Regions from separate parts of the Plantactinospora sp. BC1 genome, predicted to be linked through region 2. Evidence: riboswitches for the same ligand, from Rfam matches in the RefSeq annotation. Region 2 holds a riboswitch; each other region holds the start of a gene.
The links. Region 2 has a riboswitch for cyclic di-AMP ahead of C6361_RS17140 (NlpC/P60 family protein). Riboswitches for the same ligand answer to the same signal wherever they lie in the genome.
Positions count from the first base shown of each region.

Region 1: it holds a riboswitch for cyclic di-AMP, as region 2 does, so the genes downstream of both, C6361_RS19770 (hypothetical protein) here and C6361_RS17140 (NlpC/P60 family protein) in region 2, are expected to answer to the same signal.
Region 3: it holds a riboswitch for cyclic di-AMP, as region 2 does, so the genes downstream of both, C6361_RS33905 (coiled-coil domain-containing protein) here and C6361_RS17140 (NlpC/P60 family protein) in region 2, are expected to answer to the same signal.

Region 1 is NZ_CP028158.1:4,531,893-4,536,189, reverse strand. It holds gene C6361_RS19790 (trans-acting enoyl reductase family protein) at 1-175, shown strand, start outside; gene C6361_RS19785 (Rrf2 family transcriptional regulator) at 707-1,183, opposite strand; gene C6361_RS19780 (cupin domain-containing protein) at 1,294-1,758, shown strand; gene C6361_RS19775 (DUF5708 family protein) at 1,832-2,026, opposite strand; cyclic di-AMP (ydaO/yuaA leader) riboswitch at 2,299-2,429, shown strand; gene C6361_RS19770 (hypothetical protein) at 2,433-3,461, shown strand; gene C6361_RS19765 (glycoside hydrolase family 65 protein) at 3,510-4,297, opposite strand, start outside.
Region 2 is NZ_CP028158.1:3,944,707-3,949,003, forward strand. It holds partial or broken gene C6361_RS17130 (dCTP deaminase) at 1-12, shown strand, start outside; partial or broken gene C6361_RS39235 (LAGLIDADG family homing endonuclease) at 136-849, shown strand; partial or broken gene dcd (dCTP deaminase) at 1,045-1,323, shown strand; gene C6361_RS17140 (NlpC/P60 family protein) at 1,423-2,337, opposite strand; cyclic di-AMP (ydaO/yuaA leader) riboswitch at 2,476-2,616, opposite strand; gene C6361_RS17145 (N-acetylmuramoyl-L-alanine amidase) at 2,903-4,297, shown strand, end outside.
Region 3 is NZ_CP028158.1:7,723,691-7,727,987, forward strand. It holds gene C6361_RS33895 (ABC transporter permease) at 1-320, shown strand, start outside; gene C6361_RS33900 (cation diffusion facilitator family transporter) at 403-1,317, shown strand; cyclic di-AMP (ydaO/yuaA leader) riboswitch at 1,565-1,692, shown strand; gene C6361_RS33905 (coiled-coil domain-containing protein) at 1,699-2,802, shown strand; gene C6361_RS33910 (cellulose-binding domain-containing protein) at 2,877-4,121, opposite strand.

The DNA.
Region 1 (4,297 bases), 590 kb from region 2:
GGACATCTACGCGATCAGCGCGCCGCTCGCGGTGGAGGCCGTCGACCGGATTCTCACCGGCCGGACCAGGACCACCGGCGTCGCCTCGGCCGGCGCGGTCTTCGACGCCCCGGACTTCCTCCGCGCCCTCTCCGCACACCTGGAGCTGCACGTCCCGCTCGACGCACGCGGCTGACCGGCGACCGCCGCCGTCAGATCGACCGCCGCCGCCGCAACCGCCGCCCGGTGCACGGCACGTCGTGGTCGATCCGCAGGCCACAGCGCCGGCCGCCGGCGCCTCTGGACACGTTGACCGTCGGCCGGATCTGGTCCGCCGCGGATGTCAGGGAGTACGCAGCGCGTCGTCGTGAGCGCTTGGACAGCACCCGGGACGAGTAGCTGTCGCAGAGCCACCTCGCCGGTTACAGCTCTGACCGTAACCTCGCCTCGCTGGTAGGGGAGCCGAGGGTGGTCGGCGCGGAGACTGTCGAGCTGGGTGCACAGGCGGGGCACGGAAGCCGGGGTTGTCGACAGCCGGGGTTGTCGACGGTGTGACGCGGTTCGGGTCGACCGGCGGGCGGGACCGGGCTTCGGACAGCCCGGGCGGGTGGGCGCGCAAGCGGGGCAGCTCGACAGTCTCCTCGGCGAATGTCCCACCCCCGCACCCACCCGACGTGAGATCGCCGGCTCAGAGATGATCGCCACGACGGCCGACGTGGGATTGCCGCTAGCGCAGTTCCGCGATCCTGGCCCGGGTGTTGGCCGGGGCCTCGGGGTGCCCGTGCTCGACGTCGGCCCGGACGTCGGCCACGGTCCTGCCGGCCAACTCCCGTCGCCAGGCCAGCTCCGCGCCACGCATCGCCTGGGCGAACGCGCAGGACTGTCGGTAGTCGACGCCGGCATGCTCCCCCGGCCCCTTGCTGAGGATCTGGTCGCACCGGAACAGCTCCTCCGGGCCCTCGATCGCGGCGACGATGTCCAGTAGGGAGACCGCCTCCGGGGCCCGGGCCAGCCGGAAGCCTCCGCGCGGCCCCGAGGTCGAGGTCAGGATCCCGGCCCGGACCAGGGCTTGGAGCTGCTTGTTCAGGTACGCCGGCGGCAGCTCGTAGAACGCCGCGAGGGTACCGGTCGGCACCGGGTCGTCCAGCCAGCTCAGGTTGAGGCACGTGTGGAGGGCCCATTCGACGCCCTGGCTCGTCCGCATAATTCTGGACTTTACACGTCCAGAAACTGTGACGCCCGCCATGATCACTAGCGCGACCAATTCTGGATATCTAGTGTCTAGGAATCAGCGAAGCAACGAAGGAGCCGACAATGACCCTGGTACGCGCAGCCGAAGCCGAGGTTCTGGAGAGCGACCCGGCCAGCGTGATCACGCTGCTACTCGATCCCGAGCACACCGGCGGCACCCTGACCAGCAACCGCACCCTGCTCAAGAGCGGCACCGACGGCGCCCCGCCGCACCTGCACACCCGCTCCGGCGAGCTGTTCTTCGTGCTCGACGGCGCCCTCGAAATGCTCGTCGGCGACGAACTGCACACCCTGCACAAGGGAGACACGCTCTTCGTCCCGCCGCACACCCCGCACGCCTTCGCCCCCGCCGACGGCCAGGACGCCGACTTCCTCGTCGTGCTCACTCCCGGCAAGCCCCGGTTCGACTACTACCGGCTCCTCGACCGGGTGCACCAGGGCGAAGCCACCTGGCAGGAGGTTGGCCAGACCCAGGACCGCTACGACAACCACTACGTGGAGAGCCCGGTGTGGACGGCACGCGGCTGACCACGACCTGAGGTGACAGCGGTGGAATCGGGTCGGGCGGCCGAGGATGGCCACCCGGCCCGGTGTCGGGTGGCTACTCGACCAGGCGGTCCCGCCTGATCTTGTAGACCCCGTACAGGCTCTCCAAGCCTCCAACGACCATCAGCACCACGCCGAGCTTGGTGGGCGTGAAGATGACCACATGCTCGTCCGGTCCGAACAGCCGGAGCGCCAGTCCCACCACAAAGGTGGCCAGGCCGGTGAGCAGCGTCTTACGGGCTGAGGACATCGAGGATCCCTGCTGGAGAAGAGGGGCGGGAGGATCTTCGAAAAGCCTAGTCAGGCCCGCTATCCCCAGCCTCCTGCCGGTTGAGGAAACCGGACTACATCCTTCGACCGACACCACACCGGCCCCCGCCTCCGAGGGCTGCCCGGCGCCTCGACCGGCACGTCGCCCATGAAGCAATTTCCACGGCGGATCACTCCGAAATCCACCTGTTCGACCCAGTTGATCAGGTAGGCTGACCCCGGTTTCGCCCGGTGGCGCACCCCTCCGCGCCGGCGTGACCGCCGCCGAATCACTTTCGGGTGAGCCGGGGACCCAGGTAGGTGGGGTGAGTCCGCAACCGCGGTAGGGACTTGTTCCGTCCCGAACCCGTCAGCTAACTCGGTAGGCGGGCGACGGAGGGACATGCATGACGGGATCCACACGTCGGCGGTTTCCGCTGGCCCTGGCCCTGCTCGCCACGTTCGGCGCGCTCGCCGGGGCAGCACTCCGGCCCGGCGTGGCGGAGGCGAACAGCCCCGCCGTCCTCGGCGACGAAGGCGACACCCCGCTCCTACGGGACGTGCTCGAATCGACCGGCCGAGGTTACCTACAGGCCAGAAACGCGCTGGCCAACGCGAAAGCTCGACAGGCGAAGATCGTCGCCGAGCTACGCCGGGTCGAGGAACGCATCGCGCAGTTGCGGCCCCGGGTGGAGCAGGTGGCCCGGACGGCGTACCAGACCGGCCGGATCGGCCCGGTGCTGGTACTGCTGCACAGCGGCTCGGCCGACGAACTCCTGGAGCGCGCCCGTGGCCTGGAGGCGGTGGCGCTGCGGGACAACGACGTACTGCGCGCACTCGGCCAGGCCCGGGAGCGGGCCGCGCGGGCGAAGCAGGCGCTCGACGCCGAGGTGGTCGAGGAGCGCCGCCAACTCGCCATCATGCTGCGGCAGAAGCAGGCCGCCGAGCGGGCGCTGGCCCAGGTCGGCGGCGCCTCCACCGGAGGCTTCGTCAACGCGAGTTCGCCGGTGGCCCGACCCGCGCCACGCGCCGCCGACGGCTCCTGGCCACCACAGTCGTGCAGCCAGCCCGACCCGACCACCACGGGCTGCGTCACACCACGCACCCTGCACGCCTACACCGAGGCACGCCGGGCCGGCTTCGGCCGCTTCACCGGCTGCTACCGCTCCGGCGGCCCGTACGAGCACCCGAAGGGGCGGGCCTGCGACTTCTCCGCCGAGGCGGGTGGCTTCCGAGGTGCCGCCACCGGCGCCGACCGGACGTACGGCAACAACCTCGCCGCGTTCTTCGTCCGCAACGCCGACCGGATCGGGGTGCTGTACGTGATCTGGTACCGGCAGATCTGGTTGCCGACGATCGGCTGGAAGTCGTACGGCGGCGCACACGGCGACCCGTCCAGCGACCACACCAACCACGTACACCTGTCGCTGGTCTGACGGCCGGGGGAACACCCCCCGGCCGAGCGGACCGTCGGGACGGGAGGGTCAGGTCGGTTCGCTCTCCGGGGTACGTCGGACCGGGGCGCGGCCGGCCGGTTGGGCGGGCTGCGGGCCCGTCGGGCGGGCCGGCGGGATCGGCCGGGTCACCGGCTCCAGGCAGGTGATCCGGACCTTCTCCCCGTGGTGCAGCAGTTCGAGGGCGTCGTCCGGCTCGCCGTCGCGCAGCTCGTACGTCGCCTCGCGCGGCCGGACGTCCACCCGCAGGTGCACGCCCCGGTAGCGGAGCGAGAACTCCAGCCGGTCGATCCGGCTCGGCAGCCGGGGTGCGAAGGAGAGTGTCGCGGTGTGGTCGCGCATCCCGCCGAACCCGGCCACCAGGGCGATCCACGCCCCGGCCAGGGAGGCGACGTGCACGCCGTCCCGGGTGTTCTGGTTGAGGTCGTGCAGGTCCATCAGGGCCGCCTCGCCCAGATAGTCGTGCGCGAGCTCCAGGTGCCCGGTCTCGGCCGCCAGCACCGCCTGGGTGCACGCCGACAACGACGAGTCGCGGACCGTACGCCGCTCGTAGTAGGCGAAGTTCGCCGCCTTCTCCTCGTCGCTGAACGCGTCGCCGCGCCAGTGCATCGCCAGCACCAGGTCGGCCTGCTTGATCACCTGTTTGCGGTACAGGTCGAAGTAGGGGTAGTTGAGCAGCAGCGGGTACTGCTCCGGCGGGGTGCTCGCGAAGTCCCACTCCTGGAAGCGGGTGAAGCCCTCCACCTGCGGGTGCACGCCCAGCTCCGGGTCGTACGGGACGTGCATGTCGCGCGCGGCGTCCCGCCAGGCGGCGGTCT
Region 2 (4,297 bases):
GAGGGAAAGGCGTTGGCCGTGGACACGCCCATCCCGACTCCGGCAGGGTGGCGGGAGATGGGCGACCTGAGGGTGGGCGATCTCGTCTTCGATGATCGGGGCCAACCGGTACGGATCGTGGCTGCGACTGACGTGATGACCAACCGTCCCTGCTTCCGGGTCAGTTTCTCGGACGGTGAGTCGATCGTCGCCGACGCCGATCATCGGTGGATCACCACCACGAAGCTGGAGCGCAAGTACATCGCCCGCGGCACGCTCGCGGCCGGCTCGGTTCGGACGACCGCCGAGATTGCCGGCGATCTTCGCTACGGTGACAAGGAGCGAAACCACCATATCCACGTCACCGAGCCGGTCCATTACCCCACCCGTGACCTGCTCGTGGACCCCTATGTTCTCGGTGCGTGGCTCGGCGACGGCACATCGGCCAGTGCCGAGTTCACCTGCGCCGACGAATCGATTCTCGACGAGATCCGACGTGCCGGCTACCCGGTCTCGAAGGTCAGCGGTCGCTACCGGTACCGGATCGGCGGGGTAGGCCACACACGCGACGCCAGCAGCGGTCGGTATTCGGCGAACGGGTCGTTGTCGAGCCTGCTCAAACAACTCGGCGTCGTCGGCAACAAGCATGTGCCGGCCGAGTACCTCACGGCCGATGTCGACCAGCGCACCGCGCTGTTGCAGGGCCTCATGGACACCGACGGCCACATCGACGATCTGGGCCGCTGTGAGTTCGTCAGCACCAGGGAAAGGCTTGCGGACGCGGTGGTCGAACTCGCCGCAAGTCTCGGACTGAGGCCGGTGAAACGGAAGAAGCGGGCGGTCCTGAACGGCGTGGAGTGCGGGGTGGCGTTCCAGGTCAAGTTCACGCCACACCTACCGGTCTTCCGGCTGCCCCGGAAGCTCGCACGACAGAAGGCTGGCCGGTTCCACCGTTTCCGTGCGGTCGACGACGTGCGGCCCGTGGAGTCCGTCCCGGTCCGCTGCATCCAGGTGGCGGATCCGCGTGGGATGTTCCTCGCCGGCCGGACGTTCGTGCCGACCCACAACTCCAGCCTCGGCCGGCTCGGCCTGCTCACCCACTCGACCGCCGGCTTCATCGACCCCGGGTTCTCCGGGCACGTCACGCTGGAGCTGTCGAACGTGGCCAACCTGCCGATCCGGCTCTGGCCCGGGATGAAGATCGGCCAGCTCTGCATCTTCCGGCTCTCGTCGCCGTCCGCCCACCCGTACGGGTCGGCGGTCTACGGGTCGCGCTACCAGGGGCAGCGCGGCCCCACCCCGAGCCGCTCCTGGCAGAACTGGCGCACCTGGCCCACCCGCTGACGCCCCGCCCGCGCGGCGGCGACACGGACCGAACGGAGGAACCCCCGCCGCAGGTGCGCGACGGGGGTTCCTCCGTTGACACGGTCGATCGGGGAGAGGTCAGCCGGGTCTGCCGAAGCTGTGGATCTCGCCGTCGTCCATCCGCTTCATCTTCACCGGTTCGCCGGCCCGGGACGCGTGCACGATCCATCCGCCGCCGACGTACATGCCGACGTGGCTGAGGTCGGCGTAGTAGAAGACGAGGTCACCGGGGCGGAGCTGGGAGCGGCTGACCGACTTCACCTGCCCGCGCTGCGCCCGGGCGTTGTGCGGCAGCCCGACGCCGCCCTTCGCCCAGGCGGCCAGGGTCAGGCCGGAGCAGTCGTACGAGCTGGGGCCTTCCGCACCCCACTTGTACGGCTTGCCGATCTGGGCGCAGGCGAACTTGACCGCCTGGCCGGCCGGGCCGCCGGGGTAGGTCGCCGGGCAGGGCGCGGGCCGCAGCGGGCCGGCGGAGCCGTTCCCGTACGCCTGGATCCGCAGCTTCTGCAACCGCTCGACCTCGGCGTCGATCTCCTTCTTCTTCGCCGCCAGCTCCGCCTCGGTCTTGGTCAGCTGGCTGACCAACCGGTCCAGCGGGGCCTTCTGGGCGGCGTACTTGTTCTTGAGGTCGACGACCGCCTGCACCTCGCGCTGCTGCTGCCGCGCGAACTGGTCGAGCACCGAGAGCTGGCCGACCAGCGCGGTCGGCGACTTCGTGGTGAGCAGGGCGTTGACCGCGGACGCCTTGTCGCCCTTGTACGCCTCCACGGCGAAGTCGCTCACCCGGTTCATCGCGGCGTCGATCTGCGACTGGAGCGGGGCGATCTTCTTCTGCAGGGCGGCGGCCTGCTTCTTCTTCGCGGTCAGGTCCTGCCGGGTGGCGTTGTGCCTCTCGACGACCGGCTCCAGTTTGCGCCAGGCGGTGTCGATCTGCTGCTCGATCTCGGCCACCGACGGTTCGGCGAGTGCCGGCGTCGTGCCGGTGAACAGCACGGCGGCGCTGGCCAGGGCCGTGAGCGCGATGGCGAGAATGGACCTTCGAGGGCGCGGTTTCGCGTTCCCGGCGTCGGCGGAGGCCGATCGGAGGGATGGCGACCGCGGCGGGGCAGGGGGAGCCACCGGGGTCCGTACTCCTTCTTCCGTAGCCCGCCTACCGGGTTAGCTGACGGGTTCGGGCGGGAAGATTGTCGCCCTACCGCGTGAGACGCGGATTCACCCCATGAAGCTCGGGTCCCCGGTTCGCTGAGTGTGACGATTCGGCGGTGTCGAGACGTCGCCGCCCGGCTAGGCGGCCTGCCGTCGGCTCGACGGTCCCCAACCTTAGAGAAGGGTGTTATCCAAACGCAACCCCGTGATCTGAGTCGATTCGTTATGTATCGGATCGGTCGCTGACGGTGGGAGCATTCGAACCCGCGAACCGAAGGATCGAACCCGCCGATCACACTCGGTATATGTGAAAGATTCCTACATAGTGACGACCTTGGCCGGCAGGTATTGACCAGCACCGGTCCCGGGTGGAGGGTGATCACCAGGCCCACCCCCGGCTCATGGAGGTTCGATGCTTCCCACGAAACAGCCGCTGAGCAGGAGAATCGCGATCGGGGCCGCAGTCGTCGGCGCCGCCGCGCTGCTGCCGGCCAGCCCCGCGCCCGCCACCGCCACGTCCGCCGACAGCCGGCAACAGGAGTACGCCGCCGCAGCGGCCGAGTTCGGCGTACCCGAGAGTGTGCTGCTCGGCGTCTCCTATCTGGAATCCCGCTGGGACACGAACGCCGGCACGCCGAGCACCACCGGCGGGTACGGCCCGATGCACCTCACCGACGTCGCCGGGCTCGCCACCGGGCCGGAGCACCCCGAGCACGGTGAGGACCGACGCGGCGACCCGGCCCGACCCGCCCGCCCGGCACCCGGACCCGCCGGCCCACACCTCGACCGGAGCGCCGACGCGCCGCCCGGCGGGCAGACCCTCGACGCCGCCGTCGCGCTGACCGGAGTCGACGAGCACCTGCTCCGCTCGCAACCGGCGGCGAACATCCGGGGCGGGGCGGCGCTGCTGGCGTCGTACCAGAAATCGCTGGCCGCGCCGACGGGCCCGGCCAGCGACCCGGCGGCCTGGTACGGCGCGGTGGCCCGGTACGCCGGCAGCGACCGCGCCGACGCCGCGGCGGCCTTCGCCGACGAGGTGTACCGGACCATCGCCGAAGGCGCCAGCCGGACCACCGACGACGGCCACCGGATCACCCTCCCCGGCCGACCGGGGATCGCCCCGCAGCGCTCCTGGCTGGACCGGCTCGGCCTGCCCGGCACCCCCCGCCCGGACGGGCTGGAGTGCCCGCGCGACATCTCCTGCGAGTGGATCCCCGCCCCCTACCAGGCGTTCGGGGACGGCGACTACGGCAACCACGACCTCTCCGACCGGCCCGCCCGACAGAAGATCGAATACATCGTCATCCACGACACCGAGGGCAGCTACGACACCACGCTGCGGCTGGTGCAGGACCCGACCTACGTGAGCTGGCAGTACACGCTCCGCTCGGCGGACGGGCACATCGCGCAGCACGTCAAGGGCAAGGACGTGGCCTGGCACGCCGGCAACTGGTACGTCAACGCCAAGGCGATCGGCCTCGAACACGAGGGCTTCGCCGCCCAGGGCACCTGGTACACCGAGGCGATGTACCGGACCTCCGCCAAGCTGGTCCGCTACCTCGCCGACCGGTACGACATCCCACTCGACCGCGACCACATCATCGGGCACGACAACGTACCCGGCATCCTGCCGGCGAACGTGCGCGGCATGCACTGGGACCCCGGCCCGTACTGGGACTGGTCGCACTACTTCGACCTGCTGAAGGCACCGTTCCGGGGCATCGGCATCCCGGCCGCCGGCCTGGTCACCATCGACCCGGACTTCGCCACCAACCGGCCGGCCTTCACCGGCTGCGACACCGCCGGG
Region 3 (4,297 bases), 3.8 Mb from region 2:
TCGTCGAACGCCGCCGCGAGTCGGCGACGATCCGGGCGCTGGGCCTGTCCCGCCGGCAACTGGCGACCATGCTGCTGACCGAGGCGGCGCTCGCCGGCACGGTCGGGGCACTGGCCGGGATCACCCTCGGGCTCGGTCTCGGCTGGACGGCGGCGATGGGCCTGATCAGCAGCTACGGGCACGGGCTGCCGGCCGTACCCGTCGGTCAGCTCGCCCTCTGCGCCGCGCTGGCCGCCTCGGCGGCGGTGCTGGCCAGCCTGCCGCCGGCCCGGCGGGCCGCCCGGGCGCCGATCGCCGCCACCCTCGGCGACGAGGGATAGCGATCCGGTCGTTTACCGGATGGGACGACCTCACCGGCCGGCAGTATCGACGGCGGGGGCGACCGGGACGGAAGGAGGCGGGTTGGGGGCCGGGCACGACCACGGGGAGCGGTTGACCTGGGCGGCGGAACGACACCGGGGACGGCTCTGGGCCGCCTTCGGGCTGCTCGCCGTCCTGATGGTGGTCGAGACGGTCGCCGCGCTGGTCACCGGCTCGCTGGCGCTGCTCTCCGACGCCGGGCACATGTTCACCGACGTGCTCGGGATCGGGATGGCGCTGGCCGCGATCACGGCGGCCCGGCGGGCGGTCGGTGACCCGCAGCGCACCTTCGGCCTCTACCGCCTGGAGGTGCTGGCCGCGCTGGCCAACGCGGTACTGCTGTTCGGGGTGGCGCTCTACGTGCTGGTCGAGGCGGTACGCCGGTTCGACGACCCGCCCCGGGTGGCGGCCGGCCCGATGCTGGTGGTGGCCACGCTCGGCCTGCTGGCCAACGTCGCCGCCTTCGGCCTGCTCCGGGCCGGTGCGCGGGAGAGCATCAACCTGCGCGGCGCCTATCTGGAGGTGCTCGGGGACCTGCTCAACTCGGTGGGGGTGATCGTCGCCGCCGTGGTGATCATCCTGACCGGCTGGCGCTGGGCGGATCCGATCGTGGCGCTGGCGGTCGGGCTCTTCATCCTGCCCCGCACCTGGCGGCTCGGCCGCAGCGCCGTACGGATCCTGGTGCAGGCCGCGCCCGAGCACCTCGACGTGGCCGCCGTACGGACCCGGCTGGCCGGGGTGCCCGGCGTCTGCGACGTACACGACCTGCACGTCTGGACCCTCACCTCCGGGATGGAGGTGGCCTCGGCGCACCTGAGGCTGGACCGCGACGCGGAGGTCGGTACCGTACTCGCCGCGGCCCGGTCGGCACTGCGCGAGGACTTCCACATCTCGCACGCCACGCTCCAGGTCGAGCCGAACACCGCTCCCGGGGGCTGCGGTCCCACCGACTGGTGACCGGCAGCCACGTCGCGTCACGCATGGTCAGCCCGAGACGCCGCTCTCCCGGGTCCGCCGACCGTCGAGACTCACCGATAGTTAGCGGCATCTTAAGTTTCCGGCGGGCGCTGGACATCTTTGTCCGGATACATCCGCCCAACTGGGAAAATCGCGAATCTAACTCCGGCAACGCCACGTATCCCCGGACGGCGACTGCCGGTAAGCTCGGCTCCGGTCTCCGCCGGGCGGCGCCCTCCGGCGCCTGCGGGGACCGTCGCCTAATCGCACGCGCGAGCCGGGGAACCACGTACCAGGGGTGTATCCGCGCCAGCGGTAGGGATCTTCCGTCCCGAACCCGTCAGCTAACCCGGTCGGCGGCTGACGGAAGGACATTGTCATATGCCGTTCCTGGCACCCACCCGACACGCTCCGGCGTCCGCGCGGAGCGCCACGAGACCGTACCGGAAGGCCGCGACCACCGCGGCCCTCGCCCTGGGCATGGTCCTCGCGGCACTCGGCGGCGCACCCGCGCACGCGGCACCGGAGTACGCGACCCCCGGGGCGCTGGCCGCGGCACCCGGCGGCGACGACATCGACGGAGGCACGGACAGCCTGCGCGAGCAGCTCCAGGCCGCCAGCAAGGGCTATCTGACCGCCAAGACCAAGTTGGACAACTCCGTCAAGCGGCAGAAGGAACTGAACCAGCAGCTCGCCACGCTGCGCACCGAGGTGACGACCCGGAGCGAACGGGTCGCCGAGATGGCCGGCATGGCGTACCGGACCGGTCGGCTCGGACAGGTCTCCGCGCTGCTCAACAGCGGATCTCCGACCAGCCTGGTGGACCGGGCCGCCGCACTCGACACGATCTCGGCGAACGAGAGCCGGGAACTGCGCGGGCTGCGGGAGAGCCTGGACAAGGAGACCCAGGCCAAGGCGGCGCTCGACAAGGAGATCGGCGAGCAGCGCAAGCAGGTCGAGGTGATGGAGACCCGCAAGAAGCAGGCCGAACGGGCGCTGGCGGCGGCGAACAACAGCGGCGGTACCGGCTCGGGAGTCAGCGGCAGCGGGGGCGGGTCGGCCCGACCGGCACCCCGCAACGCCGACGGCTCCTTCCCCGACGAGTCGTGCAGTCTCGACGACCCGACCACCGACGGCTGCATCACCGCGCGCACCCTGCACGCGTTGAAGCAGGCCCAGGCGGCCGGCTTCACCCGGTTCGTCTCCTGCTTCCGCAGCGGAGGCAGTGGCGAGCACCCGAAGGGTCAGGCCTGCGACTTCGCCGCCCAGAAGAACGGGTTCGGCGGAGTGGCGACCGGCGGCGACCGGACGTACGGCAACAACCTGGCGGCGTACTTCGTGCGGAACGCCGATCGACTGGGCGTGCTGTACGTGATCTGGTTCAAGCAGATCTGGCTGCCGAGCAGCGGTTGGAAGACGTACAACGGGGGCAACGGTGACCCGTCCAGCGACCACACCAACCACGTACACCTGTCGATGAACTGATCCACCGCGCCACGCACCATCGCGAACCGCCGGCACCGCCCGCCACCCCTGGGCAGTGCCGGCGGTTCTCGCTCTCAGCAGCCGATCCGGGTCGAGCCGAGCGCCACGTCGTCGAACCAGAGCGTGTTCGCGCCCTCGCCGTAGCTCTCCCAGCCCAGCCGCAGGTCGGTCAGGTTGGGCCGCCAGTTGGCCCGGTTGTACCACTGCCCGTCGACGTCGTGCGTGGGCGTACCGTCGGCGGTCAGCCCGGTCACCGCGGTCCCGTTGACCCAGGTGGAGAGCCGGCCCTGCGCGCCGTCCACCATGAACTCCAGGCAGGTCCACTGGTTGACCGGCAGCGGCGCGCTGAGCGCGACGCCGTTCGGGCTCTGCTCCGGCAGGGTGGCGTCGTCCGACGCACGGTTCCATTGCAGGGCCCGGTTCTGCCCGCCCATCCGCAGGTCACGGTTGCCGTCGGCGGCGTCCCGCATGGCCAGGAAGGTCACGTGCGAGGTCGGCAGCGCGGTGGTGTGCCGGACCCAGAGCCGGGCGTAGCGCACCGCCCCGACGCTGCTCAGATCCCGGGTGGAGCCGACGAAGACGTGGTTGCAGTAGCCGACGGCGCCGTTGATGCGTACCGACCGGGTGCCCTGGTGTGCGACCGAGGTGTCGATGCTGGCGGTGCCGCTGCCGGAGCAGTCCGGGTAGCTGACGCTCCAGTCGCCGGAGGGTGCGGTGCCGGTCTGGTTCTCGAAGCCGTCGCAGAGCACCGCGCCACCGCAGCCGCCGCTCGGCGGCGGGGTGGTCGGCGGCCGGGTCGGCGGCGGCGTCAGCGTCGGCGGGACGCTGGTTGGCGGGGTCGTCGGCGGCCTGGTCGTCGGTGGTGCCGTGCTGGGCGGGGTGGTCGGCTCGGCGCCGTTGCACGGTTCGCCGTTGAGGGTGAATCCGGTCGGTGCCGCCGAACTGGCGGCGTAGCTGCCCTGGACGCCGAACTCGGCGGAGCCGCCGGCCGGCAGCGACCCGTTCCAGGCCACGTTCCGGGCGGTGACGGTCGCGCCGGACTGGCTGACCTCGGCGTTCCAACTGCTGGTGATCCGCTGGTCACCACCGTAGGTCCAGGTCACCGTCCACCCGTTGACCGCGGTGTCCCCGGCGGTCACCCGGACGGCGGCGGTGAAGCCTCCGGTCCACTGGTTGGCGGTGTAGTCGACCAGGCAGCCGGCGGCGGCCTGCGCGGTCGGCGTCAGACCCGTGCCGAGTACGGCGACGCTGCTCGCGGCGATCGCGGTCACCGTGGCCAGGGCCAGGGAGACACGACGGTACGGTGCGGAGATCCGCATGGGAGTTCCTCTCGGACGACTGCCGGCCCGTCGCCGCCCCTGGCGCGTGCCGGCAGTGCTGTTACGACAACGAGTGACCGACTCCCGAGATCACCTGTCCAGCACGACACCGGCCAGCCCGTACCGGTCGCGTGGTGGCGCCGACCAAGCTTAGAGACAGCCATCGATGCAAGCAA